DNA from 3 places in the Aneurinibacillus thermoaerophilus genome. Region 3 is predicted to be linked to each of the others. Evidence: riboswitches for the same ligand, from Rfam matches in the RefSeq annotation. Region 3 holds a riboswitch; each other region holds the start of a gene.
What was found. A riboswitch is a leader RNA that binds a small molecule or an ion and turns the genes downstream of it on or off. The one in region 3 is predicted to bind cyclic di-AMP.
Positions count from the first base shown of each region.

Region 1: another riboswitch for cyclic di-AMP. It lies ahead of K3F53_RS16350 (C40 family peptidase); the one in region 3 lies ahead of K3F53_RS05805 (hypothetical protein).
Region 2: another riboswitch for cyclic di-AMP. It lies ahead of K3F53_RS12640 (Na-translocating system protein MpsC family protein); the one in region 3 lies ahead of K3F53_RS05805 (hypothetical protein).

Region 1 covers NZ_CP080764.1:3,162,310-3,173,076, forward strand. The annotation lists gene K3F53_RS16300 (hypothetical protein) at 1-32, opposite strand, end outside; gene K3F53_RS16305 (NAD(P)H-quinone oxidoreductase) at 128-1,108, shown strand; gene K3F53_RS16310 (NAD-dependent malic enzyme) at 1,193-2,629, opposite strand; gene K3F53_RS16315 (hypothetical protein) at 2,759-2,971, opposite strand; gene dapD (2,3,4,5-tetrahydropyridine-2,6-dicarboxylate N-acetyltransferase) at 3,285-3,995, shown strand; gene K3F53_RS16325 (N-acetyldiaminopimelate deacetylase) at 4,038-5,162, shown strand; gene K3F53_RS16330 (nitroreductase family protein) at 5,305-5,949, shown strand; gene K3F53_RS16335 (thiol-disulfide oxidoreductase DCC family protein) at 6,048-6,458, shown strand; gene K3F53_RS16340 (sporulation protein) at 6,519-7,478, opposite strand; gene K3F53_RS16345 (thermonuclease family protein) at 7,627-8,199, opposite strand; gene K3F53_RS16350 (C40 family peptidase) at 8,346-8,870, opposite strand; cyclic di-AMP (ydaO/yuaA leader) riboswitch at 8,872-9,010, opposite strand; gene K3F53_RS16355 (hypothetical protein) at 9,223-9,414, opposite strand; gene K3F53_RS16360 (YitT family protein) at 9,664-10,293, opposite strand; gene K3F53_RS16365 (ATP-binding cassette domain-containing protein) at 10,634-10,767, opposite strand, start outside.
Region 2 covers NZ_CP080764.1:2,419,643-2,430,409, forward strand. The annotation lists gene K3F53_RS12620 (dihydrolipoamide acetyltransferase family protein) at 1-168, opposite strand, end outside; gene K3F53_RS12625 (alpha-ketoacid dehydrogenase subunit beta) at 195-1,178, opposite strand; gene pdhA (pyruvate dehydrogenase (acetyl-transferring) E1 component subunit alpha) at 1,178-2,233, opposite strand; gene K3F53_RS12635 (sigma-54 interaction domain-containing protein) at 2,596-3,942, opposite strand; gene K3F53_RS12640 (Na-translocating system protein MpsC family protein) at 3,991-4,371, opposite strand; cyclic di-AMP (ydaO/yuaA leader) riboswitch at 4,491-4,648, opposite strand; cyclic di-AMP (ydaO/yuaA leader) riboswitch at 5,070-5,215, shown strand; gene K3F53_RS19935 (potassium-transporting ATPase subunit F) at 5,734-5,796, shown strand; gene kdpA (potassium-transporting ATPase subunit KdpA) at 5,848-7,515, shown strand; partial or broken gene kdpB (potassium-transporting ATPase subunit KdpB) at 7,559-9,596, shown strand; gene kdpC (potassium-transporting ATPase subunit KdpC) at 9,618-10,187, shown strand; gene K3F53_RS12665 (universal stress protein) at 10,244-10,767, shown strand, end outside.
Region 3 covers NZ_CP080764.1:1,072,143-1,082,909, forward strand. The annotation lists gene K3F53_RS05790 (YvrJ family protein) at 1-67, shown strand, start outside; gene K3F53_RS05795 (DUF533 domain-containing protein) at 245-676, shown strand; gene K3F53_RS05800 (enoyl-CoA hydratase-related protein) at 812-1,609, shown strand; gene K3F53_RS05805 (hypothetical protein) at 1,747-2,100, opposite strand; cyclic di-AMP (ydaO/yuaA leader) riboswitch at 2,104-2,230, opposite strand; gene K3F53_RS05810 (hypothetical protein) at 2,401-3,588, shown strand; gene K3F53_RS05815 (DUF1444 family protein) at 3,726-4,610, shown strand; gene K3F53_RS05820 (aldehyde dehydrogenase family protein) at 4,836-6,329, shown strand; gene lepB (signal peptidase I) at 6,711-7,217, shown strand; gene K3F53_RS05830 (N-acetyltransferase) at 7,307-7,756, opposite strand; gene surE (5'/3'-nucleotidase SurE) at 7,996-8,787, shown strand; gene K3F53_RS05840 (hypothetical protein) at 8,802-9,884, shown strand; gene K3F53_RS05845 (MerR family transcriptional regulator) at 10,017-10,394, shown strand; gene K3F53_RS05850 (zinc metallopeptidase) at 10,419-10,767, shown strand, end outside.

The DNA of each region.
Region 1 (10,767 bases), 1.6 Mb from region 3:
ATGACTTTCTTAGCGCGCAAAGACGTGCTCATCTTTCCCTGTCCTTTCCTTTATCTTCTTTAATACGATATCATAAAATAGTGGTTAGCTTCTAGTTTGAACGATATGTACATAAGGAGGAAGTCACATGAAAGCAGTGCTTGTTGAAGAAAAAACGCGGCGTCTTTATATCGGGGAAGCTGAAGATCCTGTTCCGAAAGAAGACGAACTGCTCGTCAGCGTATATGCCACCGCACTGAACCGTGCCGATCTCGTACAAAAACGTGGTCTCTATCCCCCGCCTCCAGGTACAACGGACATCCTGGGACTGGAAATGGCCGGAGTTGTTGAAAAAGTGGGAAAACATGTAACTGGCTGGAAGCCGGGAGATCGTGTGTGTTCGCTTTTGCCTGGCGGCGGTTATGCGGAAAAAGTGGTCATTCCCGCCGAAATGGCCATCCGTATTCCGGATTCTTTCTCTTTTGAAGAGGCGGCCGCCATTCCGGAAGTATTTTTAACCGCCTATCTTAACTTATTCTGGCTGGGTGGCCTTAAGGCGGGGCATACCGTGCTGATTCACGCGGGTGCAAGTGGCGTTGGCACAGCCGCCATCCAGCTTGTACGGGAAGCAGGAGCAATTTCTATTGTCACTGCTGGGACAGAAACAAAGCGAACAACATGCCTGGAGCTAGGGGCCAGTCTCGCGCTCGATTATAAAGCCGGCCCTTTCGCACCAGCAGTGAAAGAAGCGACAAATGGCAAAGGCGTCAATATTATTCTTGACTTTATCGGTGCGCCGTACTGGGAACAAAACCTTTCCTCTCTCGCCATAGACGGGCGCCTCATTATCATTGGTATCATGGGCGGTAGCAAAGTGCCAACACTCGATCTCGGACAACTCCTGCGCCGGCGCCTGCAAGTCATCGGAACCGCGCTCCGCTCCCGTTCAGTCGCGGATAAAATCGCGCTCACAAAAGAATTCACATCGTTCGCTATGCCGCGCTTCCAAGACGGCCGCTTAAAACCGATCATCGATTCTGTCTGGGATTGGGAGCAGGCGCAAGAAGCGCACGAGTATATGGAAAGCAACAAAAACACCGGAAAAATCGTTTTACAAATCAAAAAGTAGTGGAATACCACATACAAGGTACAAACAAAAGCGCTTCGGTTATTGTGCCGAAACGCTTTTGCCTGCTGTCGTTGTCGACCTCGATTATACTGTTTCTTTCGTGCGCTTGTCCCGTGGAATTTTGCGGGCGACACCTGTCTTAATGGCCGCATCCACTACGGCATCCCGCACTTTCTTTACAACTTTTTCATTAAATACGCTTGGGATAATGTATTGCTCGTTCAATTCTTCATCGCTGATAATCGATGCAATAGCGTGCGCCGCCGCGACTTTCATCTCTTCGTTAATGTCTGTCGCGCGGCAATCAAAAGCACCACGGAAAACGCCCGGGAAGCAAAGCACGTTGTTAATTTGGTTCGGATAATCAGAACGCCCGGTCGCAAGTACACGTACGACGCCTGCTGCTTCTTCCGGATCAATCTCCGGCTGCGGGTTGGCCATAGCAAACACAATCGGATCTTTTGCCATTGTCTGTACCATCTCTTTGGTAAGAATGTTACCACGCGATACCCCAATAAATACATCCGCACCTACGAGCGCATCCGCCAATTGTCCCTGCATATTATCAGGATTTGTCATTTGCGCGATCTCTTCCCACACAGGGTTCTCATAAGAAACGGAGCGGGACAAAATACCATCGCGGTCTACGCCAATAACCTGCTTGGCGCCAGCGTTGAGCAAAATCTTCGTGCACGCTACACCTGCTGCTCCCATGCCTGTTACAACAATTTTTACGTTTTCAATATCTTTGCCAACGATTTTCAGCGCGTTTAATAGGCCGGCCAGAATGACAACCGCCGTACCATGCTGGTCATCATGAAATACCGGAATATCCAGGCGCTCGCGCAGCGCTTTTTCGATTTCAAAGCAACGCGGCGCGGAGATATCTTCCAGATTAATTCCGCCAAATGCTGGTGCCATGCGGGCGATCGTTTCGATAATTTCATTCGTGTCTTTCGTATCAAGGCAAATCGGGAATCCATCCACGTTTGCCAATTGTTTAAACAGCATCGCTTTTCCTTCCATTACCGGCATCGCCGCATAAGGGCCAATGTCACCAAGACCGAGAACGGCGGTACCGTCGCTTACAATCGCTACCGTATTGCGCTTAATGGTCAGCTTGTACGCTTTATACGGATCTTCTGCAATCGCTTCACACACGTTCGCCACACCCGGCGTATATACGCGGGACAGATCTTCCCGGTTTTGAATGGGGATCTTCGGTTTTATTTCGATTTTACCACCGATATGGCTCAAAAACGTCCGATCCGATACGCTTACAATTTTCACGCCAGGCAACATCTCGATACTTTTGATGACTTCGCTCACCTGAGCTCTGCTTTTCGTATTAATTGTATAGTCACGCACCGTATCTTCATTGGACGAGTGAACAACGTCCATTGCCACAATGTCGCCGTTCGCTTTGCTTACCGCTGTCGCAATATCCACGAAGTTTACCTTGCGCGCATCCATTTCCAGGCGCAAAATAATACTCGTTCCTAAAGATGTAAATGGCTTCATAGTCTCCTCCTTTTCCCGCCAATGCTGAAAAATGACGAGATTGTGAACAATAATACAACAGTTTATTTTAACCTTAAATCTCGGAAAAAGAAAAGACCGGAAGCATTTTTGCAAAATTCGTACCGTACTTTATCTTATGTCTCCACGGTTATAAATCGGATTCATACCCGCTTCCTCCGCTCCGTTTGCCAGTGAATGCAAACTATTTATAATGGAAGTAAGCCGGACAAGATGCTGCTGTACTTGCTCCGGTGACTGTGTCTTTTCTTTTAGGCTTGTCGCACATTCGATCAACTGATCGGCAAGCCTATGCGCCAGCGTAATATCAAATGGCTGATACATACTTTTCACCTCACGTTACGGTTCTCTCTTTTAGTATGAAGGAAAAAAACAAAAGCATACCCTTTCCTTAAGCGGAAAAGCTAACAATAGTGCTGTTACTTCTCGCTTGGCTGCGACAAAAACGGTACAATATATAGCACAATAGCGGGGCAATCCTACGTGATGTAATCATAAAAGGCGATCCATCCAGATGCAGAACTTTTCGTCTTTAGTCGTTTAACTTCTTAAACCAAGATGGTATAATGCAATGAGAAACAAACAGCTCATTGCATTTTTATTCTTTGAAACAGGCAAGAAGGGAGAGAAAGCATTCATGAAAGAAATGAACGCTCAGCAAATTATCGAATTTATCCAAAAAAGTGAAAAGAAAACTCCGGTTAAAGTACATATTAAAGGTAATATTGATGGAATCGACTTCGGGGCAAATACTAAATCTTTCATTACAGGCAATGTAGGCGTACTGTTCGGTGACTGGAAAGACATCCAGCCGGCACTTGAAGCTAACAAAGACAAAATCGAGGACTACGTAGTGGAAAACGACCGCCGCAATTCCGCCATTCCTCTACTTGATATGAAAAACATCCAAGCGCGCATTGAACCGGGCGCGATTATTCGTGATCAAGTAGAAATCGGCAACAACGCCGTAATCATGATGGGCGCCATGATTAACATCGGCGCGGTTATCGGCGAAGGAACAATGATTGACATGAACGCTGTTGTCGGCGGCCGCGGCACCATCGGAAAGAATTGCCATATCGGTGCCGGCGCAGTCATCGCAGGTGTGATCGAGCCGCCATCCGCAACACCAGTTGTTATTGAAGATGATGTCGTTGTCGGTGCGAATGCTGTAATTCTTGAAGGTGTACGTGTCGGAAAAGGCGCAGTTGTTGCGGCTGGCGCAGTCGTCATTGAAGACGTGCCGCCATACACGGTGGTAGGCGGCACACCGGCGCGCGTCATCAAACAGATTGATGAAAAAACAAAGGCAAAAACAGAGATCAAACAAGAACTTCGCCAGCTGTAATGTACCCATGAGGTAGCAGTAGGAGGTGAGAGGAACATCACCATGAACGCGCAGCCCTTCATTGCGATTCGCCGTGAACTTCACAAGATCCCGGAACCGGGATTTGCGGAGTTTAAAACCCAACGCTTTTTGCTAGACTATTTGGCCACACTTCCACAGGAACGAATGGAAATTAAAACATGGCGCACTGGCATTCTCATCAAGGTAAAAGGGGCAAATCCTACTAAACGACTTGGATACAGGGCCGATATGGACGGGTTGCCCATCCCAGAAGAAACATCCTATGCATTCAAGTCTACACATCCGGGCTATATGCACGCCTGCGGCCACGATATGCACATGGCTATTGCGCTTGGTGTACTGACATACTTTGTGGAAAATCAGGTGAAAGACGATTTAATTTTTATTTTTCAACCTGCGGAAGAAGGCCCGGGAGGCGCGCAGCCGATGCTCGCAAGCGAAGAATTCAATGAATGGCGCCCGGATGCTATTTTTGCCCTGCACATCGCGCCAGAATATCCGGTGGGTACGATAGCGCTAAAACCGGGCATCCTGTTCGCCAATACATCCGAGCTGTTCATCGATTTATACGGCAAGGGCGGTCATGCGGCGTTCCCGCATACAGCCAACGATATGGTCATTGCGGCGGCCCATCTGGCAACCCAACTGCAAAGCATCGTCTCCCGCAATATTGATCCGCTCGACTCCGCAGTTGTTACAATCGGAAAAATCGAAGGTGGCACAAAACAAAACATTATCGCTGAGAAAGCCCGCCTTGAAGGAACGATCCGCACCCTTTCAATGGAATCAATGCAAAAAGTAAAGTCGCGCATCGAAGCGCTCGTCCGCGGTACAGAAGCTGGCTTTGAATGCCAAGCTGCGATTGACTATGGAGCGAACTACTGCCAGGTATACAATGATGAAACGCTGACCCACGAGTTTATGAACTGGGTAAAAGATACGGGTGTCGCCGCCCTTATCGAATGTAAAACTGCGATGACCGGTGAGGACTTCGGCTACTTCCTCGCCGAAATTCCAGGTTTTCTCTTCTGGCTCGGTGTCGATACGCCATACGGACTGCACCACGCGAAAATCGAGCCGAATGAAAGTGCGATTGAAGTCGCCATTCGCGTGCTTACACAATATCTTTCGTGGAAAGCTTCGTAAAAGTCATCAAATCCAATAAAAATAGAGCGGCACTTTTTGTCCGCTCTATTTTCGCGTTAATATTTATTATCAGGTGTCAATACTTTATGATATAATAATACTGCTTGTTTGAGATAAGAAAAAAAGCGGGTGAAACCAAACAATGGAATACAATGAATTTAAAGAGATTGTGCTGGGACGGCGAAGCGTCCGGAAGTTTACAGAACAGCCCGTTAGCGCGGAGCAAGTGAAAGAACTGATTGACTGCGCCAGATACGCGCCAAGCGATACCAACTCACAAACATGGGAATTTATCGCGATTTTAGATAAACAAAAGATTCAAGAAATTTCCGATATGACATGGGAAGAATTGCATAAAATTGCGAATGAAGCACAAAAACGAGGGCTGCAGAAGGAAGGTCGCTTGCTGACAAGATCGTTCGGGCCATACGCCACCGCATTTACCGGTGCGCCTGCGCTCATTGTTTGCTTGGCTACGCCTTATACTTCCAAGTTCCGAGACAAAATTTTTGAGCCGCTTGGAATGATCTCATCCTCCGTATGGGAAGAAGAAGGAATTAAAAGCAGTTGCCTTGCGGCGCAGAATCTCATGCTTGCCGCTCACGCGATGGGAATGGCAACTTGCCCAATGACAGGCCCTGTATTGCTAGCTCAAGAGCGGTTGCGTGACTATTTACAAATCGGGTCAGAAAAACAAATTAACATGGTTATCGCGCTTGGATATCCGGCCGAAACTCCGGCGAAATTGCCGCGCAAACCAGTGGAAGAGATTTTACATATTATATGAACAAGCAACGGCAGAAAAGCCGCTTCGCGGCTTCCTGTCGTTTTTCTGTTTTTAGTGTTCGCCCTTGCTCTATACAATAAAACAGGAGGCTTTTTCTCATGGGCGTTTCTTCCCATAATACCATTCTGCTTTTTGACGGAGTATGCAATCTCTGCAATCAGGCGGTAAAGTTTATCATTCCACGCGATCCGCAGAGAAACTTTCGTTTCGCTTCCTTACAATCGAATACAGGCCAGCGCTTACTGCAACAATACGGTCTGCCTAGCGATACACTCAACAGTGTCATACTGCTAGACAATGGCAAAGCATATACCAAATCATCCGCAGCGCTCCGTGTGGCACGTAAACTAGGCGGAATTTGGTCCCTGTTGTATGTATTCATCATGGTTCCCCGTCCGCTTCGAGATATAATATATAATTGGGTTGCTCGCAATCGCTATCGCTGGTTTGGAAAGCTAGAAACATGTATGCTACCGCCCCCGGACATAGGCGAGCGCTTTCTGAAATAAAAGTTAAAGCATGAGAAGAAGCCCCGAATTTGTTCCGGGGCTTCCGTTTTCCATGTATGATTATTCGTCTCCACCGTCAAACATATCACCGAAGAAGTCACCGAAACCGCCTCCGTCGTCCCCGCCGTCAAACGCGCTTTCGATTGCGTCTCCCCCTCCTACACCGTCCATCACTTCATCCATAATCTCAGACAAAATCATACCGCCAAGCAAACCGGCAGCAAAGCCGCCCATCGCCCCGGCAAAGCCACCATGACGGTGGTGATGATGGTCATGTTCCATCATTGAGCGTTGATGGAGATACGCGTGCGGATTGTCTACCATTTCTTCCATCACACCGCGCAAATAGTCTGCCACACTTGCAGGATCAGCAAGCAGCTCGTTGGAAAGCGCAACTTCGTGTTTGATTTCCACCTCATGTCCAAAGGAAGGCAGATCCAATTCAAGCAACAGGCGGATTTGCTCCTCTTCGATAGCAGCGATAAACTCTACTTCTTTTACCCTGTCCCGCAAAAATGTGGTCGGGAAAAACTCAAACTCCTGTGCGTAGCCGTTGAACTTGCGGGAATCATGTTTTTCGCGAAAGCCTAACTGCTCAAAAGCAGCAATAATGTTTTGGAAGCGCTGCGGCGGATTAACGCGAATGTAGTCGCGGTCCTGATTGTCTACCCCCGCTGCAATATCGAGATTGGTCACAAAATAATATGCTACCGTATGGCTTGAAATCAGCAGATCTTTCGGCAATTCATACCGAAACGGAAACACCTTTCTTTCTTCCGCCCCAATATTAAAATTGCAGGCAAACGGAATGGTAGCGATAGCCTGCCTGTATTCGTTTTGCTTCGTGCGAATGGCCATCATAAACTGAACGTCGATTTTTTTTATGTATTGTTCGACGGCACCACCCTGAATCACAAGCTCTCCTTCGACTGTATCGCCAAGTATAAACTCGCTATTGCGAAGTACCAGATCTACTCTGGCCGACCCGAATCCCAGCTTCGCCATCATCTTTTTGAACATCTCAACGACTCCCTTCCTTACCGAATGATTCTAACTATCCTGAGATTTTATGCAAAAAATACCTGGCTATAATTGTTATCCGTTATACAGCATAACCTTATTCTTCTATCCGTGTATGCTATACGTGGCAACATTATAAAAGTTTCAGCTATTTTTCCACTTTGCGATCCGGAAATGCTTCCTTAATGTTCTTCCATACGCCGCGCTCCGCTTCCCGCGCTTCCGTTTGCCATTCGCGGATCTGGTCGACGTATTTTACATTCGGCGGAAACGTCGCCAGGCGCGCCAGACCACTTCTAACAAGCGTACCATTGAAAAATTCCCCTTTACCGTCTTTCACATCAAGATATACATAACGCAGCCACCGTCCGTACCGATCCGTGGACTGGACATCTTTTTCAAGCCAAACTTCCTTGCCTTCTAGACGCCTCGTCGTATATTGCTTTGCTTCTTCTCCGAGATATCCTTTCGGCCGGTTTGGTGCTTTCGATTCCGGCGTATCAACAAGAATCAACCGTATCTTCCGTTCTTTTCCCTTCACATTTACCACAAATGTGTCCCCATCCACGACTCTAACCACTTTTGCCTTCTGCAGTTGCTGCTCGTTAACATTTACGACTGCCTTTGTTTCTTGAAAACTGTCCTGGGAACCTGTGCTACAGGCAGCAAGTATCCATACGCAAATAAACCATATGATAGACAAGCTCGCCTTTCTTCCCATGTCTCATCCACTCCACTTCATTTTTGTTCTAGATATGTTTTCCAGATAGAAAAAACTCGCGGACAAATGCTTCGCAAGTTTTTCCTAATCATCAAGATAAAAACCAGCCTATCGACATAGACTGGTTTTTATCTTAGTCATATTTTCTATTTTACAACACGACGGGCAGTTACATAATACTTTTTATACCAAGAACTGTTCAAACTGCTGATCGTAACATTATATTTCGTGTTGGCCATATGCAGAATTTTTCCACTCCCGATATATATACCAACATGAGTAATATCCCATTTGTTTTTCTTAGTGCTAAAAAATACTAAATCTCCTTTTTTTAGCTGGTTTTTTGGAACGTATGAGCCAAGCTTTACCTGTTTGTCATCATCCAGCGTATTTATGTTAATTCCGTTCTTTTTGAATATATAATAAATAAAACCGGAACAATCCATATATTTTCCAGGCACATAGGCATGTCTGTACTTTGCTTTGCCAATCAGGCCTTTGCCAGTATTGATAATATTGTCAATCACACGACTTTCGTTACTGATATTCAAAGTACTTCCGTATTTTGCAGAAATATCTGCAGCTTCTGCCTGCATGGGTGCAGCCATTCCCCCAAGCAAAATTCCTGCTGTTAATAGACTTGCTGTTACTGCTTTGAAATTTTTTTTCATGATTCCCTCTCTTATCTGCCGACGAGGTTAGCTGACGGGTTCGGTCGAAAGACGCCCGACCGCGCATGCGCGGTTTCACCCCAAATCATTGGTTCCCCCGTTCCAACGTGTATCAAAATTGGATTAGGCATATGTTTTGTTTCATGTATACCATAACGTACATAGAATACGATTTCATTATAATAAATGTGGATATGAAGCCTCTTTTTGTAATTAATTTCATATACTTACATCATATATAGACGGTCAGATAAGCCTTTCAATAGGCGAACTCAAACCAATAAAAAAACAAATAGACGGCCCGATTCTGAGCCGTCTGTTCGCTTTCTTTATTTGATTTTATGTTGAGTGACTACAGAAGGAGAGTCTGTAATGGTGTTTCTAACTGCCTATCCAGTATAATTGCAATAATAAGAATAACAAAAAAAATACTGGCTAATTTCATGTAGTTTTTCGGATCTCTGTTTCGCATAACGGAAACAATTGCTAACGTCCCAAATAAAATGAGTCCCGCAAACCCTATAAGTTCCATTAACGCCCACATAAAAATGAAGCCTCCTTTATATGTTCAACCACTTCATCCTGAGAAGCTCCGCATATTCATTAAGATAAGAGTAACATAAGTTCCTGAAAAGACAAAAAGAAAGAAGCATCAAGTATATCATGGCAAAAACAAAAGAAGGTTATCCAGTCTAAAACAGTAGGAACAACCCTATTGTGTATATCTTACTGCTAAATGTCAGCCATACGAAAAACCCCTGCACAGGGGTTTTTCGCTAACCAAATTATCCATTCAAATCATCTGCTCAGACAATTGCTGCTCTCCCTCTTTTTCTTCCCCAAAATGCACAGTCCAGGTAATCACTTTTCCGGCAACAATAACCGCCAGAATCGTATAAAAAAGTTTATCTAAAGGCAAAAAGAATGAAGATAAACCTAATACGATTAAGTCTAAAATGAGAAACACGGTTCCTATCGATATACCGGTACCTTTACTGATAAAAAGACAGAGCAAATCCTCTCCACCCGTTGTTCCGCCATAGCGCAGGACAAGTCCGGCACCATAACCGGTGATAATCCCCGAAAGAACGGAAGCCAGCACCATCATATGGCTAAAATCAAAAATCAACGGTGAATACAATTCGCACAACTCATAAAATAAGGAAAAAGCAAACGTGCCTAAAGCCGTCTTTAAGATAAACTGCGGACTTTTTTTGAAAAGAATCAGGATGAAAAACGGGAGATCAAATAGAAGTATTGTGATTGCAGGTGAAAAGTCAAATACGTACTTAAGCAGAAGAGAAAGACCGACAAAACCACCTTCTAATAAATTGTTTTGGAAATTAATGTGGTAATAGCCAAAAGCCAAAATAAACGTTCCTAACAAAATCATCAAAACCGAGCGAATACTTTGTTTCCTCATATAAGAAGCCTCTTTCCGTAGTAGTGTAATAACAACTAACTACGGCAGAGGTTCTATACGATTGTTTTGTTCGCATAATCTCCCATCCGTAGTTAGTTGTTTTGACCTATGTTCATAACAACCTGACTACGGCGCTAAATATATGAGAGATCAAACCGCTTCCATATCTGCCTGGCAGGCAACATGGTTTCGAACCCTTTCTTTATAAATTTATTTTGATAATTTGATTATATCATATTTATACAAATCATGGCTAATAAAAATAACCAGGTTCTGTTACCAAGATACAAATCATAAAAAGTGTTAAAAAGAGCTGTACCATCTATTCGGTACAGCTTTTTTATCGTATTTTCCCTTGCTTAAGGAATAACACCCGATTTCCAAGCTTCTTCGCCTCTTCTTCATCGTGTGTAACAAGCAGCACGGGAATCCTCCACATACGATGTAATTCCAGAAGCTCATTCTGACATTGCA
Region 2 (10,767 bases), 1.3 Mb from region 3:
TTTGATAACGCCTGTTACTGGCGAACTTAATTCTGCATTTACTTTATCAGTTTGCACTTCCACAACCGGTTGATCGCGCGTGACAAGCTCCCCTTCTCTGACCAACCACTTAGAAATTTCTCCTTCATGCATACCCTCCCCTACGTCAGGAAGCTTAAATTCAACCATGCTTTTCCCCCCTATTTATCTTTCAGCTAAAACAAAACCGTTTCCACAATTCCTTGTCTAACCCTTTCGACATTTGGAAGGTAGTCATCTTCAATGCAGAATTGAGGAACAGGTACATCGAAGCCGGTTACCCGCTTTACGGGCGCCTTCAAATAAATGAGGGCTTCATCATTAATAATGGAGATAATCTCCGCGCCCAACCCTGCCGTTTTATGCGCTTCATGGACGACGAGCGCGCGACCAGTCTTCTGTACCGATTGCACAATCGTATCGCGATCCAAAGGATAAAGGGTACGCAAATCAATGACTTCACACTTCCAACCTTTTTCCTGTTCCATTCGTTTCGCAGCCTGTAAGGCTTCACGCAACATGGTTCCCCAAGCAAAAATCGACAAATCGTTGCCCTCCTGTACCACCCTTGCCTTGCCGAGCGGCACGCGATACATTTCTTCCGGCACCTCTTCTTTAAAGGCACGATACAGTTTAGTAGGTTCGAGGAAAATCACCGGATCCGGGTCTTCAATAGCCGAAATCAACAACCCTTTCGCATCGTACGGATTGCTAGGAACAACAACTTTAAGTCCCGGAGTATGCACAAAAAATGTTTCTACGCTTTCGGAATGCAGTTCAGGCCCGCGAATACCTGCCCCGTAAGGCGTACGAATGACCATAGGCACAGCGAATTGACCGCGGGTCCGGTATCTCATCCGGGCAGCATGGGAAACAATCTGCTCGAATCCAGGATAAATAAAGGCCAAAAATTGTATTTCCGCCACCGGAATCATACCGTTAAGGGCAAGCCCGATGGCTGAGCCGATAATGCCCGCTTCAGCCAACGGCGTATCAACAACGCGCTCGGAGCCGTATTTTTCGATTAATCCTTCCGTCGCCCGAAAGACCCCTCCATTGATCCCGATGTCCTCGCCAAGAAGCATCACGCGCTCATCTTCTGCAAGCTTCTGATCCAACGCTTCCGTTATGGCTTGAATAATTGTAAGTTTTCGGCTCATCATTTCTTCCCTTCCTTATCCAGGATGTTTTGCAATTCTTGTTGCTGCTCCCGAATATGCCAAGGCATCTCAGCGTAAACATGGGTAAACATATCGCCTGGCTTTGATTTCGGATAGCTCTCCGCCTTTGCTAACTCCTCATCTATCTGAATATTGATTTCCTTCAGCCATTGCTCTTCCATGATCTCGTTCCATAAACCTTTTTTCTGCAAAAATAATTGAAGACGTTTGAGCGGATCGCGCTTCTCCCGCCATTCCCGGGAAAGAAGTTCCTGGGCGCGATATTTCTTTGGATCATCCGCCGTAGTATGCGCTCCGTAGCGGAAGGTAATCGCTTCAATTAATGTCGGGCCTTCGCCTTTTATTCCCCTTTCAACCGCTTTCTTTACAGTAAGCCAAACCGCGAAAATATCGTTGCCGTCTATGCGCACGCCTTTCATATCATAGGCATCCGCGCGTTGGGCAATCGTTTTCGAAGCCGACTGTTTTTCAAAGGGAACACTGATCGCATACCCGTTGTTTTGACAGAAGAAAATAACGGGAACCTTGTATACGCCGGCAAAGTTAAGCGATTCGTGGAAGTCCCCCTCTGAAGTCGCACCATCCCCCAAATAAGCGATGCTTACACTCTGTTCGCCTTTCAGCTTGCTGGCCCAAGCCGTGCCAACAGCGTGTACCGTTTGTGTAGCGATCGGAACACATGGAGGCATAATCTTTTTCCCTTCCGGACTTATGGAACCTTCCATATGCCCCATCCAATATAAGAAGACGCGAAACATCATCTGGCCATGGGTAATCGCTGCCGCGTGATCGCGATATGTCGGAAACAACCAATCGTGAGGCGATAAAGCCATCGCACTTCCTACCTGAGATGCTTCCTGACCTTCAAAAGGCGCATAGGTTCCCATCCTACCTTGTCTTTGTAAGATGATGGACTTCCGGTCAAACATTCTAACACGCAGCATATTCTTATACATCCTAAGCATAAGCGCTTCATCAATTTTTCCTTCGATACTTTCGCGAAGCTCCCCTTCAGGAGTTAAAACCTGGTACATCTCCGCCGTATTTTCCTCGCCCGGTACCGGTGTATTCGCTTTCAATTTGCCAGCCTGCTCCGGTAATCCATTTATGCTTACCGACATTTTTACCTCTCCCTTCATAAAATGTGATGACAACTGTATACATTCCATTGGATACATTGACATCCTATTATCGTTCAAGAGTAGAGAAGAAGTCATGATACTTTCTTTAATTAGCAAGAAGTATACCAAGAAGAAGAGGTTATGTTTTCAATATTTTCAGATTTCATATCAGATTAAATGTAAAATAATGATACATTTTGTTTTTCTTTATGTATCAAAATGAGAAAACAAAGTGAGCATCTCTTATTTTTGTTTAAAAATGATACATAAATTTATCATGAGATACCATATGCTTCCATTTTTCTGTATAAAGTAGCCCGTGATATTCCTAACATTTGGGCAGCTTCCGCTTTGTTTTTGCATTTGCTTACTGCCTCTTTTATTAAAGACATTTCCATTTCTCTCAAAGTAGGGAGTTGAATGGTTGGGGAAGAATCGGATGACGCGGAAGCAATATGCTCTGGCAAATCAGCCAAATCGAGGACTTGATTGTCATCCATAATAATGGCGAGTTCCAGAATATTTTCCAGCTCGCGGACATTCCCGGGAAACGGGTAAGCAAGCAAATGCCGGATAACATCTGGATGTACCTTTTTAACCGTTTTGTTCAACTTATGTCTCATCTTCTTTAAAATATGATGAACAAACAACGGAATATCCTCTTTCCTTTCGCGCAAAGCAGGAATTTCTACCCGTACGACATTCAGACGATAATAAAGATCCTCACGAAATTTCTTTTCCTTGACCAGTTTTTCCAGGCTTTGATTGCTGGCTCCTATAATACGTACATCTACTTTTTTCGTTTTCGTTCCGCCTACTCTAATTAATTCCTTAAATTGAAGCACCCGAAGAAGCTTGGCCTGAACAGATGGAGTTAAATCCTCCAATTCATCCAGAAACAATGTCCCCCCATCCGCGAGTTCAAACATTCCCTGTTTTCCTCCCCGCCTTGCACCGGAAAAAGCGCCCTCTTCATAGCCAAATAATTCACTTTCCAACAAAGTTTCCGGAATGGAAGCACAATTTACAGCAACGAATGGCTGTTTCGCTCTCTCGCTATGGTTATGAATAAAACGGGCCAGCATTTCTTTTCCGGTTCCGCTTTCCCCTTCAATCATGATCGTGGAGTCAACCCGCGCTGCTTTTAAAGAAATTTCCACAATTTTTTTCATGGCAGGACTATTTCCGATCAGCATATCATTCCCGTCAGCTAAATCGGCAAGCGATAACTTTTGCTGGAGATCTTTTATCGTATTTTCCGCTTCTGACAATCTGTGATTCAGCCGCAATATTTCGGTTAGATCGCGGAAGATCGATACAGCTCCCAGAAGCTGTTGCGTTTCGTCATAGATAGGCACAATATTTGAAATAACGACGCTGTCTCCTGCACGCGCTGGAATATCCAGCGCCGGGTAACCAGACTGTAAGACTTTTAAAATATTTGTATCAGAAACGACATCTTTTACATATTGCCCAATGAGCTCCTGTTTTGGGATTCCTGTGATTCGCGAGCATGCTTCATTTACATATAAAACTGTTCCCCGCTGATCAACGATAACGACCCCTTCATGGAAGAGGTTCATAATAGCGCCGCCCTCATCAATAAAATTTTTTACGTTCAAAGCGATCACCTTCCTGTTTTATTCTCGGTGCAAAATGTCTCAAAATTTTTATTTTACATCTACTTTTAGAATTTTCTCTAAATCACAATCTAAAATAAACAATTCCACCTGCTCCCCAAGTTTAGTACTTATATCACTGTGGCTTGAAATCACCTGACAACCGGTAATACGTGAAATCATCTCCTCCGTTTCCACGCTGTGTGACTCACGCAAAATACGCCGCATCTCCTTAACCAGCGGCTTCCCTCGCTCAATTTTCACCAGCGTCTTTTCTTCCTGGGTCAGCACCTCTTTTAAACGTACAATCACCATATCTTTAATAATATATGTCTTCGTTTCTCTTGGTCCTCTGCCGAGAATCTCCCGTAAAAATTTGATATACGCTTCACTGATCGTTGCTTCCATCCTGTTTTTTGATGATTGTCCCATAACAACGTCCCCCCTTTTTTTTCTACCTGTTTTTCTTCATAAAAAAAACCGAAAGAAGAGGATGTCTTCTTCCGGTTTTTCGCACTACAAACAAAGCTGTCACGATAGCAAGACAACGTTCCTCCTCTCGACACGCTTACGAGGTTAGCTGACGGATTCGGGCGTGAGAGTCGCCCTACTTGAATTTGCTATTCAAGATTCACCCCGTGCGGCTTATAATTTTGAATACCGCGGTTGGTTCCCCCGTTCCCTATTTGGGACTCAGCGATCAGGTTGGATGTGAATATTTACTTTTTATCAGCACTTCGATTGCCATCATTTCAAAATACATCAATGGGATGGATTTATATTATGTGTGCTGTTCACTTTTTGTAAAGAAGGATTAGCATTTATAAAGCGAAGAAAATCTAAATTTTTTTCAAAAAAACTTTTACTTTTCTTCTATATTCTCTTTTTTTTACTCTTTTTCTTTTGTTTGCTCCACTGCATAAAATAAAAATATTTTTCTTGCATGGCCCTGCTTCAACATAAAAAAAACAGATAATACGAAGAAATCGTAAAAAATAAGGAGATATAGTAAGAATATAAATGATTTTATCATTTTATTATTTTAACAAAACGTAATTTAGCTATTTTTTGTTTAAATTTTGGGTTTTGTTTTTTGTTTCAGTCCTCTTATAATGATTCACATAAAACAATTGCAAATTCGGCCTAATTCCGGAGCATCCGGAAGCGGAGGACCCACGTATTTGGGGTTAATCCTTACTTTTGTAAGGAGGGATGAGAATCGCTCTTTCGCCATCCTACCCGTCAGCTAACTTCGTCGGCTAAAGCGAAGGAGGTCTTGAGACCGCCTATTTGAGCAGTCTTTTTTTATTGTGCTTTACCGCCAGTAAAATGAGCCGCTCTTATATTTTGCAGGTCTTTTTATTTTTGAAAAAATCAAATAACACTGTTTCAAGAAAAAGAACAGGGAGACAGAATGCAAGTCCAACCAGAAGGGATGGGCAGGCATTAGGTAGACCGATCGTGCTTTTTCTCCAGCAGTGAATCGCATGATAAACCGGACTTACATGGGAACTTTTTTATCCGTTGCCTCTAATGGAATGAAAAAGTTCTGGTGTACTGGCGTCTATTACACCCGGTTTTCTTTCATCATGCGTTTCAAACGGAGAAGAGGTATGCATCGGTCTATTTTTTTTTTTAGAAAAAACTACGCGATATCCAAAAAAGGAGGATGGAGGAATGTTTCATGATGTCATCACTATCGCTCTATTTGTAGTATCATTCCTGATTTTTTGGGGATTTGCCTGGTTTTGCGATCGAGCATAAGGAGGTGATTGATCGATGGTTGCACTTAGCATGATTGCATTCCTTGCTATTGTTTATTTAATTTTCGTCCTTATGAGACCCGAAAAATTCTAATGCTACCTCTAATGCTACCAATGTCGATGACGAGGAGGAACGAAAATGAGTATAGGAATTATACAAGTAGCTGTCACTCTATTGATTGCATTACTATTAATCAAACCGGTAGGAAGCTATCTGGTTAACGTATTTAGCTATGAAAAAACCAGACTGGATCGTGTATTTGGGCCGGTTGAACGTTTATTTTATCGGATAATGGGTGTGCATGAAGAACAATCCATGGACTCGAAACAGTATGTGACCGCTGTGCTATTCTCTAACTTCGTTATGATGATACTCATATACGCTGTACTACGTCTCCAAAAATATCTGCCGTTCAATCCGGATGGTATTGATAATATGCCAAGCGCACTGGCTTTTAATACAGCAGCATCTTTTATTACGAATACCAACTGGCAGGCCTACAGCGGAGAAAGCGGACTGTCCTATCTCTCCCAAATGCTGGCCATCACATTTCCGATGTTCACATCTAGCGCAACAGGATTTGCAGTAGCTATCGCTTTTATTCGCGGTATATCTGGCAATAAAAATGAACTGGGTAACTTCTATGTTGACCTTGTCCGTCTAATAACCCGTGTACTCCTACCGCTTTCTTTCATCGCCGCGCTCTTTCTTGTCTTTCAAGGCGTACCGCAGACGTTACATGGTGCAGTGACCGCGACAACGCTGGAAGGGGCAAATCAGGTGATTACCAGAGGGCCGGTAGCTTCTCTGGAATCAATCAAACACTTAGGTACAAACGGCGGTGGTTATTTCGGAACAAACGCAGCGCACCCGTTTGAGAACCCGACACCGCTGACAAACCTTCTGCACATTTTATTTATGCTGCTTCTGCCCACTTCGCTTATTTATGCATTTGGCGTGATGATTAAAAACAAACGTCAGGGCTGGAGTGTCTTTGCAGCGATGAGCGTTATTTTCCTCATTATGCTCGGCACTGTACTCTTTCAGGAATATAAAGGAACGCCAGCGTTACATGCAATGGGCATTCACGGCAACATGGAAGGAAAAGAAGTTCGCTTTGGCTTTTTTGAATCTGCATTATTTACAGCGGTAACGACAGCTGCTACCACCGGCTCGGTTAACAATATGCATGATTCATTGACTCCGTTAGGTGGTTTTGTTCCGCTCGCAGAAATGATGCTCAACAACGTATTCGGCGGTAAAGGTGTCGGTTTATTAAATGGCCTGCTCTATGTCATTTTAAGTGTATTTATCTGCGGCTTAATGGTTGGTAGGACGCCGGAATTTATTGGAAGAAAAATTGAAGCAAAGGAGATGAAGCTGGCCTCCATTGCCCTTCTGATCCATCCGATTCTTATCCTGGTGCCAACTGCACTTGCCTTCCTGCGTCCAGAATCCATGGCATCTATCCTAAATCCGGGTTCGCACGGTATTTCTGAAGTGCTATACGCTTTTACATCCGGCGCAGCGAACAATGGGTCTGCTTTTGCCGGTCTTACAGCAAACACAAATTTTTATAATATATCAATCGGACTTGTCATGCTGTTCGGCCGCTACATCTCCATTATCGCTATGCTTGCTATCGCTGGCTCGCTGGCAACCAAGTCGAGAGTCGCTGCCTCTGTCGGAACTTTCCGTACTGATACGCCGCTGTTTACCGTCATTCTGCTAATGATGATTCTGATCATTGGCGCGCTAACTTTCTTCCCTGCTCTGGCGCTCGGCCCTATCGCCGAACATCTGGGGATGTAAAGGAACCTTTTGTCCGTTTGACTATAAATGAGGAGGATGTTGTATGGCTATCAAGCAGAAAAAGACGCTCAGCAAAGAAATGAGCACTCAAGCCGTTATCGACTCTTTTAAAAAATTAAATCCTGTCATGATGATCAAAAATCCCGTCATGTTTATTGTTGAAATCGGGACATTCATTACTTTTGTTTTATGTGTGGTGCCAGATGCATTCGGTCCGAGCACCGTAAGCCGTGGATACAATGTTACGGTCTTTCTGACTCTTTTGTTTACCGTCCTGTTCGCCAACTTTGCTGAGGCACTTGCAGAAGGACGCGGCAAGGCTCAGGCTAATACGTTGCGAAAAACAAAATCTGATACAATAGCTAAACTCTTGCAAAAAGACGGTTCGATTAAAGAGGTATCATCCACCCAGCTGCGTAAGGGTGATATTGTCCGCGTTGACGCAGGGGAGCTTATTCCATCTGACGGTGAAATTATCGAAGGCCTCGCTTCCGTTGATGAATCAGCCATTACAGGAGAATCTGCCCCAGTAATTAAAGAAGCAGGCGGTGACTTTTCTTCGGTTACCGGAGGGACGCGCGTAGTCTCCGATTATATCATTGTAAAAGTAACGACTGACCCGGGGGAGTCATTCCTTGACCGCATGATTTCTCTTGTTGAAGGGGCAACACGTCAAAAAACACCGAACGAAATCGCTTTGACTACCCTCCTGACCGTACTAACGCTCATTTTCTTATTCGTTATCATAACGATTGTACCGCTGGCTAACTACCTGCACATTAAGCTGGATACCGCAACATTAATTGCACTTCTAGTTTGCCTGATTCCAACAACAATTGGCGGACTGCTTTCCGCAATTGGAATCGCCGGAATGAACCGTGTTACCCAGTTTAACGTGCTGGCGATGTCAGGCAAAGCGGTCGAGGCAGCCGGCGATATTGATACGATGATTCTTGATAAAACAGGAACGATTACCTTTGGTAACCGTATGGCAGCCGAGTTTATCCCTGTAGACGGTGTATCGCAAAAAGATATAACGCCTGGCAGCTCTACAATCCTCCGTTAAAGACGAAACCCCGGAAGGACGTTCTGTTGTAGAGTTAGCAAATAAGCTTGGTGTTACGTGGCCAGAAAATGAATATGCAGATGCAGAGATTATTGAATTTACCGCAGAAAGCCGGATGTCTGGCTTAAACGTAAGCAACGGCACAAAGATTCGCAAAGGGGCGGTGGATGCGATTAAAGCGTTTGTTATAACAGCCAACGGCTCGATTCCGAATGATTTAGAAGAAAAAGCAAACCAAATCGCCAAGGCGGGCGGAACACCGCTTGCCGTGTCCATTAACAATCGCATCTATGGTCTTATCTATTTAAAAGATACGGTAAAACCAGGCTTAAAGGAACGGTTTGCTGAACTGCGGGCGATGGGGATTAAAACCGTTATGTGTACGGGTGATAACCCGCTCACAGCTGCGACGATTGCCCAGGAAGCCGGGGTAGATGAATTCATCGCTGAAGCCAAGCCGGAAGATAAAATCGAGGCGATCAAGCGTGAACAGGCACAGGGCAAGCTGGTTGCCATGACCGGAGATGGCACAAACGATGCTCCTGCTCTCGCCCAGGCTGATGTTGGTCTTGCCATGAATTCAGGTACGATGGCTGCGAAAGAAGCGGCGAATATGATTGACCTGGATTCCGATCCGACAAAGCTTCTTTCCGTGATCGCAATCGGAAAACAACTGCTGATTACACGCGGCTCGCTCACAACATTTTCCATTGCCAACGATATCGCTAAATATTTCGCGATTATTCCAGCATTGTTCATCGTGGCTCTGCCGCAGTTGCAGGCACTCAACATTATGCGACTCACCTCGCCGCAATCCGCAATCCTGTCGGCGCTCATCTTCAACGCTATTATTATTCCCCTGCTGATTCCGGTGGCGATGAAAGGTGCGAAGTATAAAGCGATGGATGCTAACCGATTGCTGCGTCGAAACTTATTGGTCTATGGTCTTGGCGGTATGGTCGCGCCCTTTATCGGTATTAAAGTCATTGATATGATGATCGCCGGACTTATGTAATTTAAACAAAGACAAGGAGGAATGATGATGAAATCGTTATATACTGCCATACGAGCTTCCATTCTCTTCATGATTGTCTGCGGCCTCCTGTATCCCTTACTTACAACAGAAGTTGCACAGATTCTTTTTCCCTTCCAAGCGCAGGGGAGTTTAGTTGAAGATAATGGAAAAGTTAAAGGCTCTGTATTGTTAGCGCAAGCTTTTACATCACCTAAGCTGTTTCATCCACGCGCTTCTGCCGCTGAATACGATCCGACCGCTTCCGCTGCAACGAATGCAGCCGTAGCTTCTCCAGATTATATAAAAAGCATGAAGGAAACGGTAGATGCAATAAAAAAAGAAAATCCTTCTCTGCAGAATAAAATCCCTGCTGATCTTGTAACAACGTCTGGTTCAGGTTTTGATCCTGACCTATCACCGGAAGCTGCGAAAGCACAAGTACCACGCATCGCCAAAGCAACCGGGTTAAGCGAACAGCTGCTGCTTTCCTTGATCGACAAGCATACGAAAGGGCGGCAGCTTGGTATATTTGGAGAACCCCGCGTCAATGTATTCGAGTTAAATCGAGATTTACTTGCACAAAGCAAATAACTTACAACAAAGCCGCCTCTACTAATCTAGAAGCGGCTTTTGGAGGTTTTTATACCATGAAAACATCGGCTAAAAAAAGAAGGGAAACGCCAGAAGAACTTCTGAAACGGATTGAAAAAGAATCCAGAGGCTATTTAAAAATCTTTATCGGGGCAGCCCCTGGTGTTGGCAAAACCTATATGATGCTACGCGAAGGAAACGAATTACTAAAAAAGGGCGTCGATATTATTATTGGTGTTATTGAAACACATGGCCGAGCTGCAACTGCAGCACAAATCGAGAACCTTCCTATTTTCCCACTGAAGAAAGTGGATTATAAAAACAAACAGTTAAAAGAGTTCGATTTAGAAGGAATTTTAGAAAGGAAACCGCAGTATGTGATTGTCGATGAGCTTGCGCATACAAATGTACCAGGTTCAAAAAGTCAAAAACGCTATGAAGATGTCATGGAATTGGTGAAAGCCGGCATAAATGTGATGACTGCGGTTAATATTCAGCACTTGGAGAGTTTAAATGATACTGTAGAGCAGTTAACGGGGATAAAGGTACGGGAACGTATTCCGGACTGGATGTTGAACGA
Region 3 (10,767 bases):
AAAATTGGAGCAACTCGCATCCTCCATCACGCAACTGACGCAGACGCTTTACTCAATAAAGGAATAGGTGAAACAAAAGCGGCCCTTCCTCGCAAGCGGCGGGGCCGTTTCTCATGTAGACAAGTCATATTTATCTGGAACGGACGTATATATGACAGAAACGTTACGATTTTCATCACAAATTATGATAAATAAAAGTGTTATAATGTTGGTAAAGCGTTTTCATAAAGGAGGATTAAAATAGATGAAAGAAATAACGGATGTGGCTAGCCATCCGAAACTATATGAAATTCGTTTATTGATTTGTGTGGCGCAAGCAGATGGATACATGGATGAAGAAGAAAAGGAAAGAATTTTTCAGCAAGTAAACCTGGATACATTTACTGTGCGTGAGCGCCAGATCTTCCATGATGATTTGGAAAACCCGAAAGATCCGAAAGCGTTAGCATTAGAGGTAAGTCCTTATCTTACTACACTGGAGAAAATGATGTTGATTCGCAAAATGTTTAAGTTGGCGTCGCTGGACAAGGAAATTGTGTCGGAAGAAATTGCTCTTATCTACTCGATAGGGCAGGCGCTTGGTCTTGCCCTGGATAAAATCAAAGAAATCGAACAGTGGGTAAGGGAAGGGATTGCTTGGATGGCGCGTTGGGAAAACATTGTGACAAACCGTTAAGGAACTTTCGTTGCAAAATATATTTGTTGTGCTATTCATATGATTAGCATTAATAATAGAAGGAAAACGCATACATTTGTCGAACTTTTACTGCAAAAGTGTATGGAAAACGATAGGAAAAGTGAGGGCAAATGCATGAATAATGAAGGAGCGGCAAAATCGAAAGTACTGATGGAAAAAGAGGGACACCTTGCATTTGTAACACTGAATCGTCCCGATGAATTGAATTGCTTTGATTATGAAACGCTCACGCAACTTGAGCAAACTCTTGATCAGATCCGCTTTGACAGGGACATCCGTGCCGTCATTTTCACTGGGGCTGGAGAGCGTTCGTTCAGCACGGGTGCGGATCTGAAAGAAAGACGGACAATGAGCGAAGCGCAGGTACGCCAGTTTATCCATAAAATTCGCTTCGTGTTCGATATGGTAGAAGAGCTTCCCCAGCCGACCATCGCCGCGATTAACGGCTTTTGTTTCGGCGGCGGCTTTGAAATGGCGCTAGCCTGCGATTTTCGTTATGCGGTCGACTCAGCGAAGCTTGGCATGACAGAAGTAAGTTGGGCGATTATTCCGGGCGCAGGCGGGACGCAGCGCCTGCCCCGCCTTATCGGAAAAGGCAAAGCAAAAGAACTGATTTTGACAGCGCGTAAAATCGATGCGGCAACAGCTGAATCGCTCGGCATTCTTAACGGAGTGACAACGCGTGAGGGACTTATTCCTAAATGCCGGGAACTGGCGGAAGAAATAATGCAGAATGGGCCGCTCGCCGTTATTCAGGCGAAATATGCTATCAACTACGGGACGGAAGTTGATTTGAAAACCGGCTTGAAAATTGAAACGAAAGCTTATGAAACGATTATTCCGACTAAAGATCGCGTGGAAGCGCTCAATGCTTTCAGCGAAAAGCGCAAGCCGCAGTTCAGAGGAGAATAGTGAGAGGATGAGAAGACAAAAAACAGACCATAGCGAGGTATCAATCTCGTTATGGTTTGTTTTCTATCAGGCGTGTTGATTAGTCAATTTTAGCAGCATTTAGTTTGACACCCTGCTGTAAAAGCAGGGTGCGTATATTATTTAGTCACAGTAATAATTTTGTTGTAGTGGCCTGGTCGCGCATAGTCCGGTTCGCAGAGAATGACTATGCTTTTGTCATCTTCATATACTGAACTCACTTCCATTGTCCCGATGCTTTGCGTATTAATATCGAGGTAGAAATGCAAGCATTGGTGTTTATTTCCCATAATTTCGGCTGATACTTTTTTTAGAATTCCTTTCATTTCTTTCTTCTCTTGGTTTGTTTCCACTGTTACAGTCACTTTTTTCCCTATCAAAGCGGACAAGCATTTTTTAGCATCAGTTTGTAGTTCTTCCAGTGACTTTGCTTTATTTTCCCTCTTCAATACACTCCTGAAAAAGCTGACCATAATTCCTCTCCTTAACTTTGCCTACGAGGTTAGCTGACGGGTTCGGACACAAGGCAATGCCCTACACCAGAGGTGATTCACCCCTATTATATGGGTCCCCCGCTCCTTTCGGATTCGGCGATTGAATCATGATTGGATTATAATAAAGCACAGGCACGATTGTTGTCAATTAGATTTTTAGCGTGCACGGATTACGTGCTTTTGATGCTTTTCGTGTCGTTTTTTTCCCAGTAAAATAGTGTAGGAAAAAAAGAAAAGCGTGTCGAATACGTTGAGGAAAAGGCAACAGGAGGATGAAGCATGGTCAGACAATTCCTGCGCAAAGTATTTGCAGGACGAAAGCAGAAAGAACACGAAAGTGAGTGCGTGGATGCGGAACGGACGGGCGAGATACCTTGGGAAGAGCTAGCGGAGGAAAGTGCTTCTCTACCTAATTCGGGGGAAAATGAACATGGTTCAAACAGAGCGTTGGAACGACGTGATGAGCCGCAAATATATGTTATTACCCGGGAAAAAATTGAGCATCACAGTTATAAACAAATCGCTCGTATAGTGGAAGACATTTTAGGACAAATTGAGCTGGGGTTACGTCGAGAAGGTCGGCTGCAACTGCGTCTCTCTCCAGAACTGATGGCAGAAGCGGATGAATTTTTAGGCAAACGCATCGGAAAATACATTGAAGGGGCGGAGAGAGAAACCTATGATGCGACCGCATTTTTTGATTGGACAGATGAGGAGACGGCACAGATTTACCGGACGTTCGTGCTTCCTTCTCACCCGGAAAAACAGCGAACGTTTATGCAGAGCCGATTTGTGATGATTTATGATACGTGCGAGGCGCTTGGATGGGATGCTCGTGAACGGGCTACAGCGTTTGCCGAAGCCATTGGCTGGGAATTGGACGAAGCGGATTGGCGCCGTTTTGAAGAATGGTTGAAGATGATGTCGGAACGTATTGCGATGGAAGAAAAGCAGGCGGAGATAGGGGGGGAACCGGAGCGCGCAGAAGAGGAAGAAGAGCTGGCAGAAGATAATGAGTTCGCCCATATTACGCCCATCCAAATTTCGCGCGAAGAGGTTGAGCAGGAGGATATTTCAAAACTGGTTACTTTTTTTGACGAAGTGTTGCAAGACAAAGAACGGATTCGCCAGAAAAAGGCAGGACTTGTGTTTTCATTTTACGGTTTTTCCGGCGAACTGGAAGATGTTATGCAGAATGAAGCGGTGAACGCCTGGGCAAGTCGCCTTGTTGAACAATATCCGTACGTGTTTTATTTTCTTAATGACGAATACGTGCCGATGACGCGATTCGTTACTTCTATGGTGGTGACTTCGAGCGTTAACGGGGATGAAATTGTATTTAACGAGGAAGAACTGGAAAAGTTTATCGCATTTATCCGTGAGGCGCTTGCTCGTTTGGCGGAATGGACGGGAGAGAACCCGAATCTCATCATTCAGGAGTTTGAACAGAAATTGTTTTGGACATAGGAATGTCGCTTTTGGAACGAAGGTGCATCTTTCACAGAAAGGCAACGTAAGAGCGGAAAGAAGAGGTGAATGTTTTATCTCGATTTTGGCGAATGAATAGCGACGGGGAAAATATAAAGTGTAAGGAAGAGATAAAGATGGAGGAAAACAGAAAGCTGGAACTAAAAAAAGAAGTGCATCAGCGAGTCGTCCGAAATTTAAGCCGCTCGCTTTCAGAAGAATGGCAAGTTATAGGTGATATAGAGCGGCTGGAGACTATAACGCTGCGCCACTCCGAAAAGCAGGGCGGTGAACTAGAAATTAGGCTCACCCCGCTATTTACGAAAGTGGAGCAGCATGAATCAGAAAAAGAACAATGGATTGAGGATTTTGTGGCTAAAGTGGTTGTAACGGCCAGCGAAGCCGTGAAGGAGCATGCGCTACACGGCAATGAGACGCGGATTTATCCGGTTATTCGCCATCCTTCTTTTGTGAAAGCGGAGAAAAATAAAGAGGTGGTATGGCGCGAACATACAGCTGAAACTGTGCTGTTGTATGCGCTCGATTTGGAAACGAGCTATTTTTTGATTACTCGGGATATGGTCGCGGAGGCGAAGATAACAAAAGATAGATTGCACGAATTAGCGCTCGCTAACCTTGCGCGGCTTGAAAGTACGCCGAAGCAGGATCGTATTGGTAATAATGTATTTTACTTTTTTACAGGTGAGGATAGTTACAGCGCTAGCCGTGTGCTAAATCCGGATTTGCTATCTTGGATGGAGCAGAAAGTAAAAGGGAAAATGGGTGTGGCGCTGCCGCATCAGGACGTCCTTATTATTGCGGATTTGGCCGACGCCAAGGGAGCGTATATACTGGCGCAGATAGCGGTCGATTTTTCCATGCGTGGGGATGTGCCGATTTCACCGATTCCGTTCATGTACGAGAATGGGGAATTGGAACCGTATATGGTCATGCGGCATCCGAAATCGCGCCATAAATATCCGAGCTTGGGCGGTAAGAGAAAACGGCCACCAGAGCGGTAAGAATCCAAGCTTTTTTATGATACAGGAAAGGATATGTTACTTTACAGTGATAAAGAAACATATCCTTTTTCTCTACGAGGAAACACTATTTGTTGAATTTTGTCGACAAAAGAAATAGATAAAATATTCTGCTTTTTTTAAAAAAATATATTTATTTTGCTAACGTTTTCATATATAGTAGGAGGTGGAGTTACATTCCAAAAAAGTATAAGGAGGCATTTGTTCATGCAGTTAGCTTCCCCATCTTTACACCCGAATGTTGAAAAATTCCTCAAAGAGCCGAAAAAAATGCTTATTAATGGTCAATGGGTCGAATCGGCAAGCGGCAAAACATTCGAAACGGTCAATCCGGCAACAAAAGAAGTGCTATGCCAGGTGGCCGAGGGAGACGCTGAGGATATTAACAGAGCTGTTAAAGCGGCAAGAGAGGCTCTGAATGGCTCATGGAGCAAGATGACTCCGTCACAGCGGGGACAATTGTTGTATCGGCTGGCTGATTTGATTGAACAAAATGCGGAAGAATTAGCACAACTTGAAACGCTGGATAACGGAAAACCAATCCGCGAAACGCTGAACGCGGACGTACCGCTAACAGTTGACCATTTCCGCTATTATGCGGGGTGGGCAACCAAAATTTATGGACAGACGATTCCAGTATCCGTACCGAATTACTTTAACTATACAAAACGGGAGCCCGTAGGCGTAGTCGGGCAAATTATTCCATGGAACTTCCCGTTGCTGATGGCGGCATGGAAACTTGGAGCAGCGCTGGCCTGCGGTAATACAGTCGTACTGAAACCTGCAGAGCAGACGCCTTTGACCGCACTTCGTCTCGGGGAGTTGATTATGGAAGCTGGCTTCCCGGAAGGGGTCGTAAATATCGTGCCTGGCTTCGGCGAAACAGCAGGTCAGCCTCTGGTCGAACATCCTGACGTGGATAAGATCGCGTTCACCGGCTCAACAGAAGTAGGACGCCTGATTATGCAGAAAGCAGCGGGCACCCTGAAGAAAATTTCGCTTGAACTTGGCGGCAAGTCGCCGAACATTATTCTGCCGGACGCAGATATGTCGCGGGCGATTCCAGGTGCGCTAACAGGTATTTTCTTTAACCAAGGTCAGGTATGCTGCGCCGGTTCGCGTCTATTCGTTCACAAGAAAGTATACGATAACGTGTTAAGTGATATGGTATCGCATGCCCAGAAAATTAAAGTCGGCAATGGTTTATCCCCGGACACGGAGATGGGGCCGCTGGTGTCTGCTGAACAATTTAACCGTGTCATTGATTATATTGATATCGGACAGAGAGAAGGCGCACGCATGATAACTGCTGTGCGGGAAGAAGAAGCGTTGAAGCAGGGATATTTTGTGCAGCCGACCGTTTTCTCTGATGTGACGGACGATATGACAATTGCCCAGGAAGAAATCTTTGGTCCGGTATTGGCCGCGTTGCCGTTTGAAGACATAGATGATTTGGTTGAACGCGCGAATCGTACGATATATGGCCTTGCAGCGGGCGTATGGACACAGAATATTACCAACGCTCATAAACTGGCCGACAGAATCAAGGCAGGTACCATTTGGGTGAACTGCTACAATGTATTTGACGCCGCATCGCCGTTTGGCGGTTACAAGCAAAGTGGCATCGGACGTGAGATGGGAAGTTATGCGCTTGAACTTTACACCCAGGTCAAGAGCGTATGGGTCAACTTGCGTGGATAATATTTTAATGCAACTAAAACTCCTCGTAAAAATTACGGGGAGTTTTTCGTGTGTGCCCGGCATGAGTGTCATCTCTAGAGTTTAAGTCCCGAATGGCGAAGGTAGTAGTAGCCATTAGCTTATGGCAAGGGTGTCGACCGTGAGGTTAAATCTGAAGGAAGCCGGCGGCAACTCTTCGGCCTGAGGAACACGAATCTCATATGAGGCCAGCGTTCGTTGGATGAGCCTGCATGACAAGGCAAAGTTCGTATTGCTAAAGGCGAGCGAAGGTAAATGAGATAGCCGCAAAATAAGAAGCGATTCGACAACCTATTCCCCTGTACAGATGAAAGGAAAACAGAGAAAATAAAAGTAAAATTTTGTGCGGGGGGAAACGGGAAGGTGAAAAGGAACTTGGGAATCGTGCACTTTAGCAGGTACTTTTTGGTTCTTGCGATGTTGCTAGTGATGGTACGCATCTTCTTTTTCGCGCCATATGTAGTGGAAGGGGTCTCCATGTATCCGACTCTGGGAGACAATGAGCGTATCGTAGTTAATAAATGGATATATTATGTGCGAAACCCAAGATATGGCGATGTCATTGTTTTGCATGCGAATGATGAAGAAGATTATATTAAGCGCATTATCGGTGTCCCAGGCGATGAACTGGAATTAAAAAATGGTGTTTTGTACCGTAACGGCAAGATAGTGGATGAGCCGTACATTAACGAAGTTACGTTAGGGGAGTTTGACAAAATTAAAGTGCCGCCTAATTCGTACTTCGTGATGGGTGATAACCGGAACCGTAGTATGGATAGCAGAGAGATCGGTTTTATTTCTCGCAGCAAGGTGGTAGGAAAAGCGGAGTTTATTTTTTATCCGTTTCAAAACGTGAAATGGATAGAGTAGAAGAATGGTTTACACTGAAGTGTTTGTTAATGGTAAACACTGAAAAACTGGCGAAGCGTACCCGCCCGCGAGTTTTTCAGTGCTTTAATTTATGCTTTCGCGTATAGATGCTTCTTCATTTGTGTCCACTTCACTTTGAAAACCAATTTGCTTTTTGCTCCATATCCCATCATCCAAAACCCGTATGTTTCGTACATAAAGCTGGAAAAATGCATCTTTTGCCAGAATAGCAAATTTTCTGGTGCACTTTCAAGAATGATAACCCAGTGACGTTCTTTCGCATATTCTTTCATAATTCTAACCAGGTTAGCGCCGATATTTTTGCCGCGGTGTTTATGAGGAATGCGAATCATTCCGAGAAACATCGCTTCGTTTTTGTTATCAAAGAACAGATCAAGCATTATATTGTCAGCCGTCATGCCAGCATCCCGCATTTCCTCGTCAGTACGGTAGAGGTAGCGATATTCCCCTTTTTTTTCTGGATGATAGGGGATGCCGTGCGTTTCGAAAACACGTTGGAACTCCTCAAAAATATTCATGACTATTCCTTCCCATTTACTTTACGTTTTTGCTGATCCGAGTGTATTTTACATGATATTCCTACACCAATATACATGGATTTTATACGCATCGCACACGTTGTTTCTAAACAATTTGTGAAAAATGAAGATGCCCGGAGCAGTAAGGAGCTTTCTGGTTATTTTCTGCCTTTTCGTGATTTTTCCAGGTTGAAAGAGTAAAATGAATAAAAAAGAACATTTCATGTGGAGGATTCACAATGTATAAAATAGTAGTGACAAATGATGACGGGATTCATGCCCTTGGTATTCATAAATTGGTAAAGTCGCTGGAAGGACTTGCTGAAATTATCGTGGTGGCTCCTGATACAGAACGAAGCGCAGAAGGTCACCGTATTACTGTGCGGGAAGGATTGACCGTTAAACAGGTTGACTTCCATGGTATGAACGATGTTAAAGCATGGGCGGTAAATGGTACGCCGGCCGATTGCGTAAAAATGGCCCTTAATGTCATTTTAAAGGGACGTCCTGATCTGGTTATTTCTGGAATAAATGCTGGGGTTAATCTTGGAAAAGATATTTATTATTCCGGTACAGTAAGCGCAGCGCGTGAGGCGGTGATTTACGAAATTCCGGCGATCGCTGTTTCATATGATAACCATTTCCATAAAGATGATTTCGGAGAAGTGGAAAAACTTGTGCGTCCCGTTTGGGAAGAGATAAAAATTCATGACATCCCGGTCGATGTGCTGATCAATATGAACATTCCACATGTGAAAGCAGACGAATTGAAGGGCGTGGTTGTCACAGGACTTGACATTCACCACTATCGCGATCGCATTGATGAAAGGCCGGGTGCATTCGGTGTGCCGGAATACTGGCTGGATCGCGAATATAGTGAACTGAAGAAAATCAAAAACAATGATTACCATATGATCAAAAACAAATACATTACGATGACGCCAATTCATATCGATTCTACAGACTATAAATTTATAAAAAAAATGGAAAAGTGGAAAGTTATTAAGAAAAATTTGCTTGCGGAAGAATAGGGGAGGGCGCGGATGTGAGCGAAGCGTGGCAACGGTTAAAACCTGATATCCCTTTGCCGGAAGAACGGGTTTCGCCGGGGGAAGAAACGATGGGAGAGGTATTAAACCGCCTGGCGTTTCAGGATGTATACCATATGGTCGAAGAAGACGGAAAGCAATACTTTCCCCGATTGAATGCTAGGGGAGATGTAGAGATTGTGATTGTTTATGATGATATTGACGCGTTCGGCGAGCAAGCGGAGGCAAAGGTTTATCTGGATTTCACGCGTTATAAACAGAACTGGATCGCGGTGCTTTGGGTAGTGACTGACCCGGAAGAGCCACTCGGCTACCCGCTCCTGTTTGATGCGGTGGATGACACGATGCGGTATATGGCGGTTCGCTTTCTTGAACAGAACGCTGTTTGGGTTCATTACACAGCCCAGGCCGACTCCGGTCTTATTCACCTTTATTCAGAGGCGATTTCGTTTCCTGTGACCGAAAAGGAGAAAGCGACTACATTGTTGCTTGAAGCTTATCACTACGATCCAGGTGAAGAAGAGGATGAGGGGATGCCAGAGAAAACGGCACCAGGCCGAGAGCTTTCCTTTGAGAGACTTAGTGAAAAAGGTTTTTCGTTTTATTTTGATTATCGCTTAATGGAGAACCGTTTCGGGGAAGAGGGTGCACGGGAGCAAGCAATGGGGGCGATGTACCGGGCGCTTTGGATGATGCGGCGTCACCCGAACCCGCAGGCGCGCGAAGCTGAGATTTTGCTGTGGGTCGGTGAGAAAGTGGGAAAAAATAGAGCAGGAGAAGAAACCCGCCTGCTCGTCGTGACCATGACGCCGCAATTACTTGATGTATATCAGATCGTTAATCTGAGCGAACTGGAAGCAAACCCGTTAGCTACGATGCTAATGTCGCTTACAGAATATCAGAAATTGGAAGAGGAATACCCGCTTCAGCAGGGGTATATCCCGATTGCTGGATATGAAAACGGAACACTCTTGCATATCGAATGGGATGAGCGTTCGTTTAAACGGTTAGCTGATGCGTATGCAGGAGAATGGCCTGGTCATCAAACAAACCCTTATCAAACTATAGCGGACGCATAAAACTATCACGTTTTACTGTTTGGTTTGCAAAATATATGCTAAAATAAAAATAGAGCGGAAGGAAGTGAAACTAATGGGAAGTTCTATCGTATAGGAGAAGTAGCGGCACAAGCGCAGGTAAGCAAGCGCACGATCGATTATTACACGAATCTTGGACTTTTGAGTGCGGAGCGATCGGAAGCGAATTACCGCCTGTATCCTGAGGAGACGATCGATCGCCTGCGATTGATTGAGTGCTTAAAACGCCAGAAGCTAACGCTTGAAGAAATTAGGGAACGGATCGTTCAGTGGCAGGATGGCGAAATGACGAAAGATGTGGTAGATGTCGTACAAAGCGTGCAGGAAATCCAGGGCGAGATGCGAAACTTGGAACAACGCGTGCGGGAATTAACGCTACATCTTAGGACAATGGATGAGAGGCAGGCGCGTCTGGTCGCCAAACAACTCTCGCTACAGGGAAGTTCGCTTTTGCATACCCTTATGTTGCTTCTCGGCGACGCACCGTTTTAAGAAATCTTAAATCATACTGTTATAATGAATCAAGGAGGAGTTGCAACCGTGGTATTTACATGGATTACGCCGTTGATTTTGGCCGCTTTCGCGCTAACTATCTGGGCACAATTTAAAGTAAAAGGGAACTTCAATCAATTCGCCCAAGTAACGGCGCGGTCTGGGTTGAGCGGAGCGGAAGTGGCGCGCCGTATTCTGGATGATAATGGGTTGCATCATGTGCCGGTCGAACCAGTGCCTGGAACACTGACTGACCATTTTGACCCGATATCTAATGTGGTGCGTTTGTCAGAGCCGGTTTATTACGGAAATTCCATTGCATCCATTTCCGTTGCGGCGCACGAAGTTGGGCATGCGATTCAGCACAAGGAAG